2 regions of the Blastococcus sp. SYSU D00813 genome follow, and region 2 is predicted to be linked to the other one. Evidence: predicted binding sites of a transcription regulator. Region 2 holds the regulator's gene; the other holds the start of a gene.
The links. The regulator LexA, encoded in region 2, represses DNA repair genes until DNA is damaged. The targets are predictions, from matches to a motif close to TCGAACANNTGTTCGA.

Region 1 (7,138 bases), on a different contig from region 2:
TCCATCCGGCTGCCGATGCACCCCTGACGGGCGGGAGCACCCCGCCGGCAGGAACTGGAGGACACCTGGCCATGGACGGCGCGGGTACGGGGAGTGCGGGGCTGAGCGTCCTCGCCATCGGCGCGCACCCCGACGACATCGAGCTCGGTTGTGGCGGTGCGCTGCTGGCGCACGTCGCGGCCGGCGACGCGGTGACGATGCTGGTGGTGACCGGCGGCGAGAACGGCCCCGGCGACGGCGCCCGGGGTGCCGGCCGCCGCGCGGAGCAGGAGCGGGCGGCGGGGATGATCGGCGCCCGGCTGGTCTGGGGCGGCCTGCGCGACTGCGAGGTCGTGCCGGACTCGGCGACCGTCCGCCTCATCGAGCGGGTGCTGCGGGCGACCCGCGCCGACCTGGTCTACGTGCACGCCCCCGACGACAGCCACCAGGACCACCGCGCCGTCGCCGCGGCCACCCTCGGCGCCGCCCGGCGGCTGCCCCGGGTGCTGCACTACCAGAGCCCCTCGACGCTGTCGTTCACGCCGACCGTCTACGTCGACGTGACCGCCCACCTCTCCGGCAAGGTGGCCGCGCTGGGCGCGCACGCCACCCAGGTGGAGATGTCGGCGATGGTCGAGCCCGACGCGGTCGTGGCCTCGGCCCGGCACTGGGGCGCCCAGGCTCGCATCGGCTACGCCGAGGCCTTCCAGCCCACCCGGCTGGTGCTCGACCTCGCGCCCGTGCACGGCGGCGCGTCCGCCGAGGTGCCGGCCGCCTGGCAGCTGACGCCGTCGGTGCCCGCGCTCTGACCGGTCGTCCGCGCAGGTGGTTCGGCCACCGCGCGGGGGTAGGGGGCCCCGGTACGTCCGACGAGGCAGAGGAGCACCCCTTGAGCGAGCCCGGGAACGGTCAGGACCAGGTCGAGCGCGGCGGGATGGACGAGGAGGCCGGCGTCCCCGTCACCGAGACCGAGATCGAGACCTCGAAGAAGCCCGAGGACCGCGACACCAACGTGTGACCCGTGCGCTCGGCGCGGGCAGGCCTCCCACCCCGCGGCCGGGCCGGTCGCGGGGTGGGCAGGCCTGTGCAGGTCAGGTCCGCAGTGGTGGGTGGATGAGGATCTGGGTGCCGTCGGGGCGGTAGGTGCGCCAGCGTTGGCCGGGTGGTGCGGTGTCGTCGTGTTCGACGCGGAAGCCGTGGTGGACCTTGGTGTGGTGGCGTTCGCACAGCAGGGCGGAGTTGTCCAGGGAGGTCTGCCCACCCAGGGCCCAGTGCAGCCGGTGGTGGACGTCGCAGTACCAGGCCGGTGCTTCGCAGCCGGCGAACACGCAGTGCTGGTCACGCAGTTCCACGGCTCTGCGGATGTGGGCGGGGACGGTGCGTTGGGTGCGGCCGACGTCCAGGGGCAGGCCGTCGGGGTCGAGCACGATGCGGGTGACGCCGGCGTCGCAGGCGAGCCAGCGGGCGGCGGCGGCGGAGATCGTGGCGCCCAGGCCGGTGCCGGCGGCGGCCGGCCCGGTGCCGGGGTCGAGCAGGTCGCTCAGCGGCAGGGTGACGATGACGTGGGGCTTGACGGTGCGCAGCACCGGCAGCTCACCCGAGGCCAGGGCGTTGTCGGCGAGCTGGACGAGGGCGTCGCCGGTGCGCTGGGCGCGGGTACGGGTGTCCCCGGCGCAGCGGGACGCGGCCTGGATCGATTCCAGGGCGGTGGCGAGCTTCTGCCCGCCCACCGGGTCGAGGGTGCCGCCGAGGGTCCAGCCGCCGTCGGGCTGGGGCACCAGCCACACCGACCGCTCCACCGTCGGGTCGGGTTCGGGTCCGTCGGGATCGAGTTTGGCCAGGTAGTTCCCGACCGCGGACTGCAGGTCGGCGTGCGTGCCGTGGGTGGCCACCACCATCAGCGCGGCCTCGACCGCGGCCAGGTCGATGCCCTGCCGCTCAGCCGCGTCGAGATTGACCGGCTTGGCGATCTGGGCGATCACCTCCACCTGGTCGCCGCCGAGCTCCCCGGCGGCGAACGCCGCGGCCACCTCCGGCAGCAGGTCCAGCACCCGCCCGTGGCCGACCAGCCGCGAGGCCCGCGACCCGGACAGCCGCAGCACGCCGCGCAGCCACGACTGGGTGCTTTTGGCCCCGTCGTGCTCGACCGCGCCGCGCACGTCCACCCGGCGCACCACCCGGATCAGCTCGGCCTCCAGCCGGTGGGCTGCCGCCGACAGCTCCCGGGCGTGGTCGAGCAGCGCCCCGTCGGGCAGGTCGTCCAGGTCGAGGCCGGCCAGGGTGTCCAGTGCCGACCGCAGCTCGCCCACGACCCCTCCTGACCGCTTCGAATGTGTGTTCGATCCTAGCGGCTCGAGGGCGGCGACGCAGGATGAACCCCGAGGTCAGCGGCCTGTCCACAGATGTCCGGAGCCTCTTGACGTGCCCTCACGCATGCCTCTCAGGTTGGAGGACGACGTGCCTCTGAGACGGGCCTCGGGGACGCCGCTGCGGCCCGCCGGTCTAGGCTCCGCTCGAGCGCTCCGTTGGGAGTGACATGGCCGCCCGCTGTCAGGCTGGCGCCGCGGTGCCGGGCCGGATGTGAGCCGGTCGAGCACCCCGGATCGAGAGATCCACCGCGATGTCGGAATGCCAAAAGAAGCGCTACTCGTCGCGTGGTGCTGCCCTCTGGGCACTTGAGGCGATCCAGAGACGAAGTCTTGAGCGCGGCCGGAAGGCACCAACAGGCGCGTATCTCTGCCCTCTGTGTCGGAGGCATTGGCACCTGACGTCCACGTCGGCGACCTGGACTCCGCCGTGGCTGAAGCATTGACGTCGGCCCGCCTGGCCCTGAGTGGGCCGCTCAAGGCGAGAGGGCACCGCCGCTCGAGAAACCAGCTCAACGGACCAGCCGCACTCCCGAACCGTCCTCGCTCGACGGGTAGGCGAGGGAGGCGGGCGCGGACCGGGTTCGGCGGGTTCGGCGGCTCACCGCCGGAGCCGTGCCAGCACCGCGAGCCCGGCGGCGGCCGTCCACACCGCCCGCGACAACCGCACCGCGCGCGGGACGTCGGCCGGCAGCGGTGCCCGGCCGCCCCCCAGGTGCGGCCGGTCCTCGACCCGGCTGCCGTAGACGTTCCGGCCGCCCAGCCGCAGCCCCAGCGCCCCGGCCAGAGCGGCCTCGCAGCGCCCGGAGTTCGGGCTGGGGTGGGCCGCGCCGTCGCGCAGCCACGCTCGCAGCGCGCCGGCCGCCGACCCGCCCGTCCCGGGGGCGGCGACCACCGTCAGCGCGGCGGTCAGCCGCGCAGGCACCCAGTTGGCGACGTCGTCGGCGCGCGCCGACGCCCACCCGAAGCGCGCGTACCGGGGCGACCGGTGGCCGACCATCGCGTCCAGGGTGTTCACCGCCCGGTAGGCGGTCAGCCCCGGCAGCCCTGCGACCGCGCCCCAGAACAGCGGCGCCACCGCCGCGTCGGAGGTGTTCTCGGCGACCGACTCGACGGTCGCCCGGGCGAGCTCGCCGGCGTCCAGGGCCGAGGGGTCGCGGCCGGCCAGCGCCGGCAGCCGCTCGCGGGCGGCCGCGAGGTCCCCGCTGCCCAGCGCGACGTACATGTCCCGGGCGGCGTGGCCCAGCGACGTCCCGCCGAGCACCGCCCAGGTGACCGCCGCCGTGGTGAGCGTGCGGGCGGCCGGGCGGCCGCGGGTGAGCCGGTCCAGGCCGGCGCCGAGCGCGCCCGCCCCGCCGACGAGGACCGCCGCGTACGCGGCGCCGGCCGCGCGGGAGTCCTGCCACGCACGCCGCTCCAGCGCCGCCGCGACGGTGCCGAACCCGGCCACCGGGTGCCCGCGCCGGGGGTCGGCCAGCAGCACGTCGGCGACCGCGCCCAGCGCCAGGCCGGCCGCCGTCGCCAGGTCCCGGTGGGGGAGTCGGCTGCTCGGCACGGCGACCATCGTGCCAACCGCCGTCCCTAGGATCGCCGCATGCGCCTGCCCGGCCGTTACGACGGCGTCGCCCGGCCGATCGTCACCTACGGCAGCAACCCGGTGCTGCACCGGCCGTGCGCGCCGGTGACCGAGTTCGGCCGCGACCTGCGCCGCCTGGTGCTCGACATGTTCGCCAGCATGGAGGCCGCCGACGGCGTCGGCCTGGCGGCCAACCAAATCGGCGTCGACGCCCGGGTCTTCGTCATCGACTGCCCCGACGCCGAGGGCAACGACGTCGTCGGTTACGTGGTGAACCCGGTGCTGACGATCGTCGAGCCGGTCGGCGACGAGCCGGCCGACGAGGTCACCGAGGAGGGCTGCCTGTCGGTCCCGGGCCCCTACGCCGAGCTGCCCCGGGCGTTCCGGGCGCGGGTCGACGGGGTGGACGCCGCCGGCGTCCCGGTGACCATCGAGGCGACCGGGATGGCCGCCCGCTGCCTGCAGCACGAGGTCGACCACCTCGACGGCACCGTGTACGTCGACCGGCTGCCGCAGGAGCTGCGCGAGAAGCTGCTGGCCGAGTCGCGCGAGGGGACCGGGTCGTGACGGACACGCAGGTCGGCGAGACGCCGGTCGTCGTCGTCGGCATCGGCGCCGACGGCTGGGACGGGCTCGCGCCCACCTCCCGGGCCGAGGTCGAGCGGGCCGAGGTGCTGATGGGCAGCGCGCGGCAGCTGGCGCTGGTGCCCGACTCCGTGCCGGCCGAGCGCGTGCCGTGGCCCTCGCCGCTGACCGAGGCGCTGCCCGGACTGGTCGAGCAGCACGCCGGCCGGGCCGTCGTCGTCCTGGCCAGCGGCGACCCGATGCTGTCGGGGATCGGCACCACGCTCACCCGGCTGCTGGGCGCGGCGCGGGTGCGGGTACTGCCGGCGCCGTCGTCGGTGTCGCTGGCGTGCGCCCGGATGGGTTGGGCGGTCGAGGACACCTGCGTGGTCAGCCTCGTCGGGCGGCCGATCGAGCTGCTGCACCCGCACGTGCAGCCCGGCGCCCGGCTGCTCGTGCTCGGCTCCGACGGCGAGACGCCGGCGCACGTGGCGCGGCTCCTGTCCGACCGCGGGTACGGGCTGAGCACGGTCACCGTGCTGGCCGGGCTGGGCGGCCCGGACGAATCGGTGCGCTCCGGGACGGCGGCCACCTGGTCGCAGCCGGCGCCGGCGCTGGTGGTCACCGCGGTGGAGTGCCGGGCCGAGCGCGGGACGATGCCGCTGCCCACCACCCCGGGCCTGCCCGACGGCGCGTACGAGTCCGACGGGCAGCTCACCAAGTCCGAGGTCCGGGCGATCACGCTGTCGCGGCTGGCCGCCGTCCCGGGCCAGCTGCTGTGGGACGTCGGCGCGGGCTCCGGCTCCATCGGCATCGAGTGGATGCGCGCGCACCCGACCTGCCGCGCGGTCGCCGTCGAGGCCGACGAGGAGCGGGCGGCGCGGATCGCCCGCAACGCCGCCCGCCTCGGCGTGCCCTACCTGCGGGTGGTCCGCGGCTCGGCGCCCGAGGTGCTCGCCCGGCTGGGGTCCCCTGACGCCGTCTTCATCGGCGGCGGGCTGACCACGCCGCTGGTGCTCGAGACCTGCTGGGACGCGCTGCCGCCCGGCGGCCGGCTGGTGGCCAACGCGGTCACGGTGGAGAGCGAGGCGGTGCTGGCGTCCTGGCACTCGCGCGTCGGGGGCGAGCTGGTGCGGGTCGCGGTGCAGCGCGCCGAGCCGGTCGGCTCCTTCACCGGCTGGCGCGCGGCGATGCCGGTGACCATCTGGTCGGTCACCCGGTGAGCGCGGCCCTGCCTGGAGCACTTCGCGCGCGAAAGGCCCCCAGGTGACGGTCTTCTTCATCGGGGCGGGGCCCGGGGCCGCCGACCTGGTCACCCTGCGCGCGGCCCGGCTCATCGCCTCGGCCCCGGTGTGCCTCTACGCGGGCGCCCTCGTGCCGCGGGAGCTGCTGGCCACCGCGCCGGCCGGCGCCCGGCTGGTCGACACCGCCGACCTGGACCTCGACGCCATCACCGCCGAGCTGGTGGCGGCGCACGAGGCCGGGCTCGACGTCGCCCGGCTGCACTCCGGCGACCCGTCGGTGTACAGCGCGATGGCCGAGCAGATGCGCCGGCTCGACGCGGCGGGGGTGCCCTACGAGGTGGTGCCGGGGGTCCCGTCGTTCGCCGCGGCCGCCGCCGCGCTCAAGCGGGAGCTGACGGTGCCGGGGGTCGCGCAGACCGTCGTCCTCACCCGGACCTCGGCCCGGTCCACGCCCATGCCGCCGGGCGAGACGCTCGCCGCCTACGCGGCGACCGGCGCCACGCTGGTGCTGCACCTGGCCGTGCAGCGGCTGGACGAGCTCGCGCCCGAGCTCGCGGAGCACTACGGCGGTGACTGCCCGGCCGCCGTCGTCGCCCACGCCAGCCGGGACGACGAGGTGGTGCTGCGCGGCACGCTGGCCGACATCGCCGGGCAGGTGGCCGAGGCCGGGATCAGACGGACGGCGGTCGTCGTCGTCGGCCCCGCTCTCGCCGCCGAGCAGTTCCCCGACAGCCACCTCTACTCGGTGCATCGGAGTCGCTGAGTGACGGTTTCCGCACTCGAGCGACTCCGCTCAGGCGCGGCCGACGACCGTGCCGGCGCGGTCGATGACGACGACGTCGACCTCGACCGGAGCGCCGCGCAGCACGCCGAGCGCGGTCTCCCGGGCGCCGGCCGCGACCAGGTCGCCGAGCGGCAGCCCCGCGGCCTGGCACTGCTGCAGCGCGTCCAGCGCCGTGTTCGCCCCGCGCACGCCCTCGACCAGCTCCGGCGCGCCCCCGGCCTCGCGGACCAGCGCCGCGAGCGCCTCGAACGACACCTGCGAGCGGGCCGAGTGCAGGTCGAGGTGCCCCTCGGCGAGCTTGGCGAGCTTGCCGATGCCGCCGGCCACGGTCAGCCGCGGCACCGGGTGCCGGCGCAGGTACTTGAGCACCGCTCCGGCGAAGTCGCCCATGTCCAGCAGCGCGTCCTCGGGCAGCCCGTGCAGCTGCTGCGCGACGCGCTCGCTGGTCGACCCGGTGCAGCCGGCCACGTGGGTGCGCCCGGCCGCGCGGGCGACGTCGATGCCGCGGCGGATCGAGTCGATCCACGACGAGCACGAGTAGGGGACGACGACGCCGGTCGTGCCGAGGATCGACAGCCCGCCGAGGATGCCCAGCCGCGGGTTCCAGGTGCGCCGGGCCAGCTCC
Region 2 (7,138 bases):
TGTTGGTGGCGTTGATGCTCCACTCGGCGGGGAACTCCACGCCGCGCTGCTCGAAGTTGATCGAGCCGTCCCGCCAGTTGGTCATGACGACGTCACGACGCTCCCAGGTCACCTCGTCGTACGGGTGCACCCCGGGGGTCGTGAAGACCCGCTTGACCTTCAGGCCCTTCCCCCGCGCCGGCGCCTTGGCGGCGCGACGCGTGCGGCCCGACAGGCGGTCCTCGGTCTCGGTCACTTGAGCTCTCCCTCTGTTGTGGCTGAGTCGGCTGGGGAAGAGAGCCGCACTCGGTTCTATCGGGTGGTGCTGACAGTTCTCAGGTGACGGCGGCGTTGCCGTCGGAGGCTTCCCTGGCCCGGGACCCGCCGCGCCGGCGACCGGCGGACGGCTCGGGCTGCATGCCCGGCAGCGGGAGCGTCCCGGCGGTGAGGTGCCGGGCCCGCAGCTCGGTGATCTCCTTCTCGAAGTCCTCGAGCGAGGTGAAGGCGCGGTACACGCTGGCGAAGCGGAGGTAGGCCACCTCGTCGAGCTCGCGCAGCGGACGCAGGATGGCCAGCCCGACCTCGTGGCTGGGCACCTCGGCCGCCCCGGTCGCCCGGATGGCGTCCTCCACCTGCTGCGCGAGCTTCTGCAGCTGGTCCTCGTCGACCGGCCGGCCCTGGCAGGCCCGGCGGACACCGGCGACGACCTTGCTGCGGTTGAACGGCTCGCTGACGCCGCTGCGCTTGACGACGGCGAGCACCGCCTCCTCCACCGTCGTGAAGCGGCGCCCGCAGGCCGGGCAGGACCGGCGGCGACGCGTCGTCGCGCCCTCCTCGGCCTCCCGGGTCTCGATGACCCGGCTGTCCGGGTTGTGGCAGAAGGGACAACGCACGGCGGTTCCTCCTCCCCGGGCCGGTGCACCTCCCCGGCCCGTCCCAGGGGACTCGGCCGGGTGTCTCCCACGGGGCCTCTGTGGACCCTCCTGGGGACAACCGGTGCATACCCCGGGGAGGAGCTGAGGACGCCCTGTGGACGGACTTACAGCGGTGCAACTACTAGATGTAGGGGAACCCTAGGCAGGGCTCCACTAGATGTGCAACAGCGGCGCGGCGTGTCGCGTTCCCCTGCGACCCGCCCGTGACCTGGGACGGCCTGACACCCCAGCCGTCACACGGACACGCCGAGGACGACCGCGCGCTGCGTGCGCGACGGCCTCGGGAGGTGTAGTGCGTGTCGCCCGGACGGGGCGCCGGACCGGGGGACGGACCGGGGACGGGCCTCAGCGGACGGCGGTGGCGGAGGCGCCCCAGGACCACCCGGCGACGTCGTCCAGGCGGATCGGACGGGTCATCGGGTCCGGGGCCGCCGGCCGCCCCGCCCGCTCGGCCCCGTCCGCGGCGCGGTGCCGACCGGCGGCCGCGGGCGCGCGGTGGCGGCCGGCGCCGGCGCCGGCGACACCCTCGGCGCAGCGCACCGCGGGCAGCTCGGCGGTCAGGTCGCTGGCGTGCCGGCGGCGCCGGACGGGCCGCGCGGGGAGGCCGGTGGCCATGAGCTCGCGCAGGTCCGCGCGACTCATCACGACCGTCTCCGCGGCCGGCTCACGGGCGGGCGGGACGGAGGCGCCGGCCCCGCCGGGGCCCTGCGGGAGGCGGACGGCGGTGAGGTCGACCCACCGCACCCGCTCGGCCCCGGCCACGACGACGCGCACCTCCGCCTGGCAGACGCCCGCCTCGTCGTGACGCCACCCGAGGACCGCGCCGGGCCACCACGACCCGTCGGCGAGGACCTCGGCCTCGAGGGGCTGGGCGATGGAGGCCACTGCTCGGCCGCGCTTGTCCACTGGCACGTCGGGAACGGTAGGTCGGCGCACCCCGGCTCCCGGCGGACCGCAGCGCCCCAGGGGTTGACGAAGATGGGCGGCAGATTCGTCGACCCCACGGGTACAGCCGGCCGACCGGCTCACGGGACCTCGAGCACCTGCCCGGGGACGACCACGGCGCCCTCCAGGTCGTTGAGCCGCTCGATCGCGTCGACGACGGCCCGCACGTCCTCCCCCGGGTCGGCCACGCCCGCCGCGATCGACCAGACGGTGTCGCCCGGCTGCACGACGACGCTGCTGCCCCCGGCCAGCTCCAGCTCCTCCCCGCCGCCGACGACCGCGGACAGCGCGAGCAGCGCCAGCGCGGCGACCGCGACCCCCAGCGCGGCGAGGACGACCCGGCCCCGGCGGGTCAGCCGCACCGGCCCCCCGCCCGCGACGGCCCGCGCCGGGTGGCCCGACCGGACCCGGCTCCGGCGCGGCGCGGCGGCGGCCGGCACCGGTCGCGCGCCGGGGCGCACCACGTCGCGCCGCAGCGGCGGGGCGCCCGCCGGCGGCCCGGCCGGCCGCACGGCCTGGCGGGCACCGGCCCGCTCCCCGGCCGGACGGACGGGACCGGCGACCCACGGCCCCGTGCTCCCCCACCCACCGGGCGCCGAGCCCGCCACCCCGCCCGCCGGCCCCCCGCAACCGCCCGCGCCCCGCACCGTGCCCGCCACCTCGCGCCTCCTCCACGACGGCCGCCGGACCCCGGCGACTGGTCGAACAGCCGTTCGAATCGAACGTCTGTGCGATGTCTACCGCACGCCGCCGACAAGAGCGATCCCGACACGGAGCAGTTCGAACATGTGTTTGAGGACCGGTGCCCGACGCGCTACGGTCTGTGCTGCGAGACGCAGGTGCACCTCCGGCACCGGCCGGGCGAGGACCACGGCCGGGGTGAGCGGGGTGGACGGACGAGCCGCGGCACGCGGCCGGCGAGGAGGAGACGTGGCGGGCACCAGCGGGACGTCGGGGGGACGCGGCGGGTCGCGCCGCGCGGGCGGCACGGCGACCGGCTCGACGCCGGCGCCCACGGCGGAGGTCCGGACCTTCCCGGACCGGGGCGAGGCCGGCGACGGCCTGACCCAGCGCCAGCGGCGCGTCCTCGAGGTCATCCGCGACTCGATCGACCGTCGCGGCTACCCGCCCTCGGTGCGCGAGATCGGTGAGGCCGTCGGCCTGTCCTCGGCCTCCTCGGTGGCCCACCAGCTCTCGGTGCTGCAGAAGAAGGGCTGGTTGCGGCGCGATCCCAACCGCCCCCGCGCGCTCGACGTCCGGCTCCCCGGCGAGCTCGCGGCCGCCGGCGCCACCGCGCCGCCCCCGCCGGTCGCCGAGGACTCCGCCAGCCCGGCGCCCACCTACGTGCCGCTCGTGGGCCGGATCGCCGCCGGTGGCCCGGTGCTCGCCGAGCAGGCGGTGGAGGACGTCTTCCCGCTGCCCCGCGAGCTCGTCGGCGAGGGCACGCTCTTCATGCTCAAGGTCACCGGTGACTCGATGGTCGAGGCGGCGATCTGCGACGGCGACTGGGTCGTCGTCCGTCAGCAGCCCACGGCCGAGAACGGCGAGATCGTCGCCGCGATGATCGACGGCGAGGCGACCGTGAAGACCTACAAGCGCAAGGACGGGCACGTGTGGCTGCTGCCCCACAACCCCGCCTACGAGCCCATCCCCGGCGACGACGCGACCGTGCTCGGTCGCGTCGTGACGGTGCTGCGCCGGGTCTGACCCGGCGCCCCCGGGCGCGGGCCCGTCCCGGGACGGGGTCAGGCGCGCGGAGCCCCGCCCGGCGGCGCGCTCCCGCGGCGCCGACGTCCCAGCAGCCAGAGGAGCAGGGTGGCCAGGGCCGCGGCCACCAGCGCGGCGGTCACCGGGGAGACGCCCTCCTCGGTCTCGGTGAGGACGTCGGTCAGGGAGCCGTCCGGCGCACCGGTCGCGCCGGCGGGCGCGGTCACCGTCGGCACCGGGACGACGCTGACCGTGCTGGGCAGCCCCTCGCTCGCCACGACCAGCGAGGTCCCGTCGGCGGAGAAGCTAATCGCCTCGCCCTGCGGGGACTCCGGCAGGGCCACGCGCACCGGCTCGGCGGCGAGCGCGGCGGCCACGTCCGAGCCGGCCAGCGGCCACACGTAGGCGTCGGTGTAGGTCCGCAGCGCCAGGGCGTGCCCGTCGGCCGCGACGGCGCCCCCGGTCACCAGCAGCTGACCGGCCCGGCCCACCGGGCCACCCGGGGTGCCGGTCAGGGTGAGGTCCACGGAGGCGACCTCGACGAGCCCGACGGTGCCGTTGGGCTCCAGCGCGGCGACCGGCCGGAAGACGTCGCTGGAGCCGAGCACCTCCTTGGTCACCACGTAGGGCGTGCCGTCGGGGGCCAGCAGCAGCGCCTCGGCGTCGTGCGGCCCGTCGGGGTAGGTGAGCCGGTGCACGGCGGTGGAGCCGTCCGGGCGCAGCGCGATGAGCGCGACGGTCTCGCGCGTGCCGGTGTTGTCGCCGGTGTCGGCCAGCCACACCGTGCCGTCCGGCCCGACGGCGAGGTCCTCGGGGTCGAAGGGGTCCACGCCGGCCTCGTGCACCCGGGTCACCTCGCAGGCGGGGTCGAGGACGAACACCTGGACGAGATCGCCGCCGTCGTTGATGGCCAGCATGGTGCCGTCGCTGCCGACCACCAGCCCGGAGAGCTCGGTGAGCCGCGGGTCGGTGATGTCGCACTGCGGAGTCGCCGGGGCGGCCTCCTCGGCCTGTGCCGGGGACGCGGCGACCAGCGAGAGGGCGAGACCGGCCAGCAGGGCCGAGCCGGTCAGGCCGGCGCGTGCGAGGGAGGCGCCCCGCGCCGGGCCCCGGCGGTCACGGCGACGCGGGGCCCGGTCGGCGCGAGTCGGCACGCACCCAGCGTGACAGGACGAGTGCGTCGACCGCGTGAACCACGCCCAGCAGCACCACGCCGACGGCGGCACCGGCGATCGCGTCGCTGACCCAGTGGAAGTCCAGGACGATCATCGCCAGGCTGCACAGCACCGGCCCGACCACCGCGAGGAACCAGAGCACCCGCTGCGCCCGCGGCGGCAGGCCGAACTCGACCGCCTGCCAGCGCGCCACGCCCCACAGCAGGACGGCGTTGGCGACGTGGCCGGAGGGGTAGGACTCGCCGTCCGGGTGGTGCAGGTACTCACCACCGGGGAAGGCCGGCGCCGTCCGCCCGATCCCCCACTTGAACTGGTAGACGACCACGCTCAGCAGCACGAGTGCGAGCACGATCCGCAGCAGCGGAAGGATCGTCCGGTGCCGGCCGGCGAGCCAGCCGATGAGGCAGGCCAGGACCAGCAGCATCGTGGCGCGTCCGCCGATCTGGGTGACCACCCACAGCGGCTGGTAGGCCGCCGAGTCGCGCAGCCCCCACTCCGACACCTGGTCGGAGACCCAGTGGTCGACACGCTCGGTCAGCCCGTGCGCGAGGAGGTCGACGGTGACCAGGGTGCCGACGGCGAGTGCGATGAGCACGGCCCACCACGTCGGCCGGCCGGCCGACACCACCGGAGGGTGCTCGGCCGCCGGCCGCCGGAGCATGGCCGGGAGGGAGCGCCGCACCACGCCACTGGTCACCGGGTCACGGTACCGGGCCGTGACCCGATCGTGACCTCGGCGGGGCGGGTGCGGCGCCGCGCCCGCCGAGGCCCGGTCGGAGGACCCGGTCAGGCGACCGGGACGGCGAACTCGCCGAGGGCCGCGGCCAGGGCGCCGTCGACCCGCGCGGACAGCCGGGTACCGCCGGCGTCGTGGCTCTCGCTGAGCACCTCGCCGTCCCGGTGCACCCGGGCGACCAGGTCACCGCGGTCGTAGGGCACCAGCACGTCCACCTCGATGTCGGGGTGCGGCAGCCGCGCGGCCACGACGTCCCGCAGCCGGTCGAGGCCCTCCCCGGTGCGGGCCGAGACCCACACCGCGCCGGGCAGCGCCTGGCGGAGGGTCAGCACGTCCTCCTCGCTCATCGCGTCGACCTTGTTGACGACGATGAGCTCGGGGACCGACGAGGCGTCGATCTCCTGGAGCACGACGTGGACCGCGTCGATCTGGCCGAGCGGGTCGGGGTCGGAGCCGTCGACGACGTGCAGCAGCAGGTCGGCGGCGGCCACCTCCTCCAGCGTCGACCGGAACGCGTCGACCAGCTGGTGCGGCAGGTGCCGCACGAAGCCGACGGTGTCGGTGAGCGTGTACTCGCGCCCCTCCTCGGTCTGCGCACGGCGGACCGTCGGGTCGAGGGTGGCGAACAGCGCGTTCTCGACCAGCACGCCGGCACCGGTGAGCCGGTTGAGCAAGCTGGACTTGCCCGCGTTGGTGTAGCCGGCGATGGCCACGCTCGGGACGGCGTTGCGACCGCGGCTGGAGCGCTGCGTCTGCCGGGCGGTCGCCATGCCGGCGATCTCGCGGCGCAACTTGCTCATCCGCGAGCGGATCCGCCGCCGGTCGGTCTCGATCTTGGTCTCACCGGGACCACGCGTCCCGATGCCGCCACCTCCGGCGACGCGGCCACCGGCCTGCCGGGACATCGACTCACCCCAGCCGCGCAGCCGGGGCAGCATGTACTGCATCTGCGCGAGCTCGACCTGCGCCTTGCCCTCCCGGCTGCTCGCGTGCTGGGCGAAGATGTCCAGGATCAGCGCCGTCCGGTCGACGACCTTGACCTTGAGGATCTTCTCCAGCGCGTTGAGCTGGCCCGGGGTCAGCTCGCCGTCGCAGATGACGGTGTCGGCGCCGGTCGAGGCGACGATGTCGCGGATCTCGGCGGCCTTGCCCGAGCCCACGTAGGTGCCGGCGTCGGGGGTCTGCCGCCGCTGGCTCACGGCCTCGAGCACCTGCGAGCCGGCCGTCTCGGCCAGGGCCGCGAGCTCGGCGAGCGAGCGGTCGGCGTCGGCCTGCGTGCCCTCGGTCCACACCCCGACCAGCACGACGCGCTCGAGGCGCAGCTGCCGGTACTCGACCTCGGTGACGTCGGCCAGCTCGGTCGACAGGCCGGCGACGCGGCGCAGGGCCCCGCGCTGCTCGAGGTCGTAGCTGCCGGTGGTGTCGTCGGGCTCGTCCCACTGGCCGGCCGGCGCGGGGCGCACGGCCTCCTCGGCGGGCGCGGCGGCGCCGGCCGCCCGCTCGGCCCGGTCCTGGGCGCCGGCGAGCACGGCGCGGTTCTGTGCGGTCGTCATCGCGTCCAGCGTGGCACGCCCCTCTCGCCGGGGCACCTGAGTTGTCTCTTCCGTGGAGATCACTGCTCGTGTCATCGCCGGGTACAACACCGGCGGGGCCCGCATGCA

Region 1: a site for LexA is predicted at 2,306-2,321, ahead of ACI8AX_RS03705 (DUF222 domain-containing protein). Genes of this name have one in related genera too.

Annotation. Positions count from the first base shown of each region.
Region 1 is NZ_JBJGZX010000004.1:574-7,711, forward strand. It holds gene ACI8AX_RS03695 (PIG-L deacetylase family protein) at 72-788, shown strand; gene ACI8AX_RS03700 (hypothetical protein) at 869-997, shown strand; gene ACI8AX_RS03705 (DUF222 domain-containing protein) at 1,071-2,288, opposite strand; gene ACI8AX_RS03710 (cobalamin biosynthesis protein) at 2,947-3,900, opposite strand; gene def (peptide deformylase) at 3,940-4,488, shown strand; gene cbiE (precorrin-6y C5,15-methyltransferase (decarboxylating) subunit CbiE) at 4,485-5,708, shown strand; gene cobM (precorrin-4 C(11)-methyltransferase) at 5,752-6,492, shown strand; gene ACI8AX_RS03730 (cobalt-precorrin-5B (C(1))-methyltransferase) at 6,523-7,138, opposite strand, start outside.
Region 2 is NZ_JBJGZX010000016.1:41,571-48,708, forward strand. It holds gene ACI8AX_RS13065 (vitamin B12-dependent ribonucleotide reductase) at 1-235, opposite strand, end outside; gene nrdR (transcriptional regulator NrdR) at 315-872, opposite strand; gene ACI8AX_RS13075 (hypothetical protein) at 1,260-1,826, opposite strand; gene ACI8AX_RS13080 (LysM peptidoglycan-binding domain-containing protein) at 1,940-2,221, opposite strand; gene lexA (transcriptional repressor LexA) at 2,790-3,566, shown strand; gene ACI8AX_RS13090 (hypothetical protein) at 3,605-4,720, opposite strand; gene ACI8AX_RS13095 (phosphatase PAP2 family protein) at 4,683-5,438, opposite strand; gene hflX (GTPase HflX) at 5,528-7,030, opposite strand.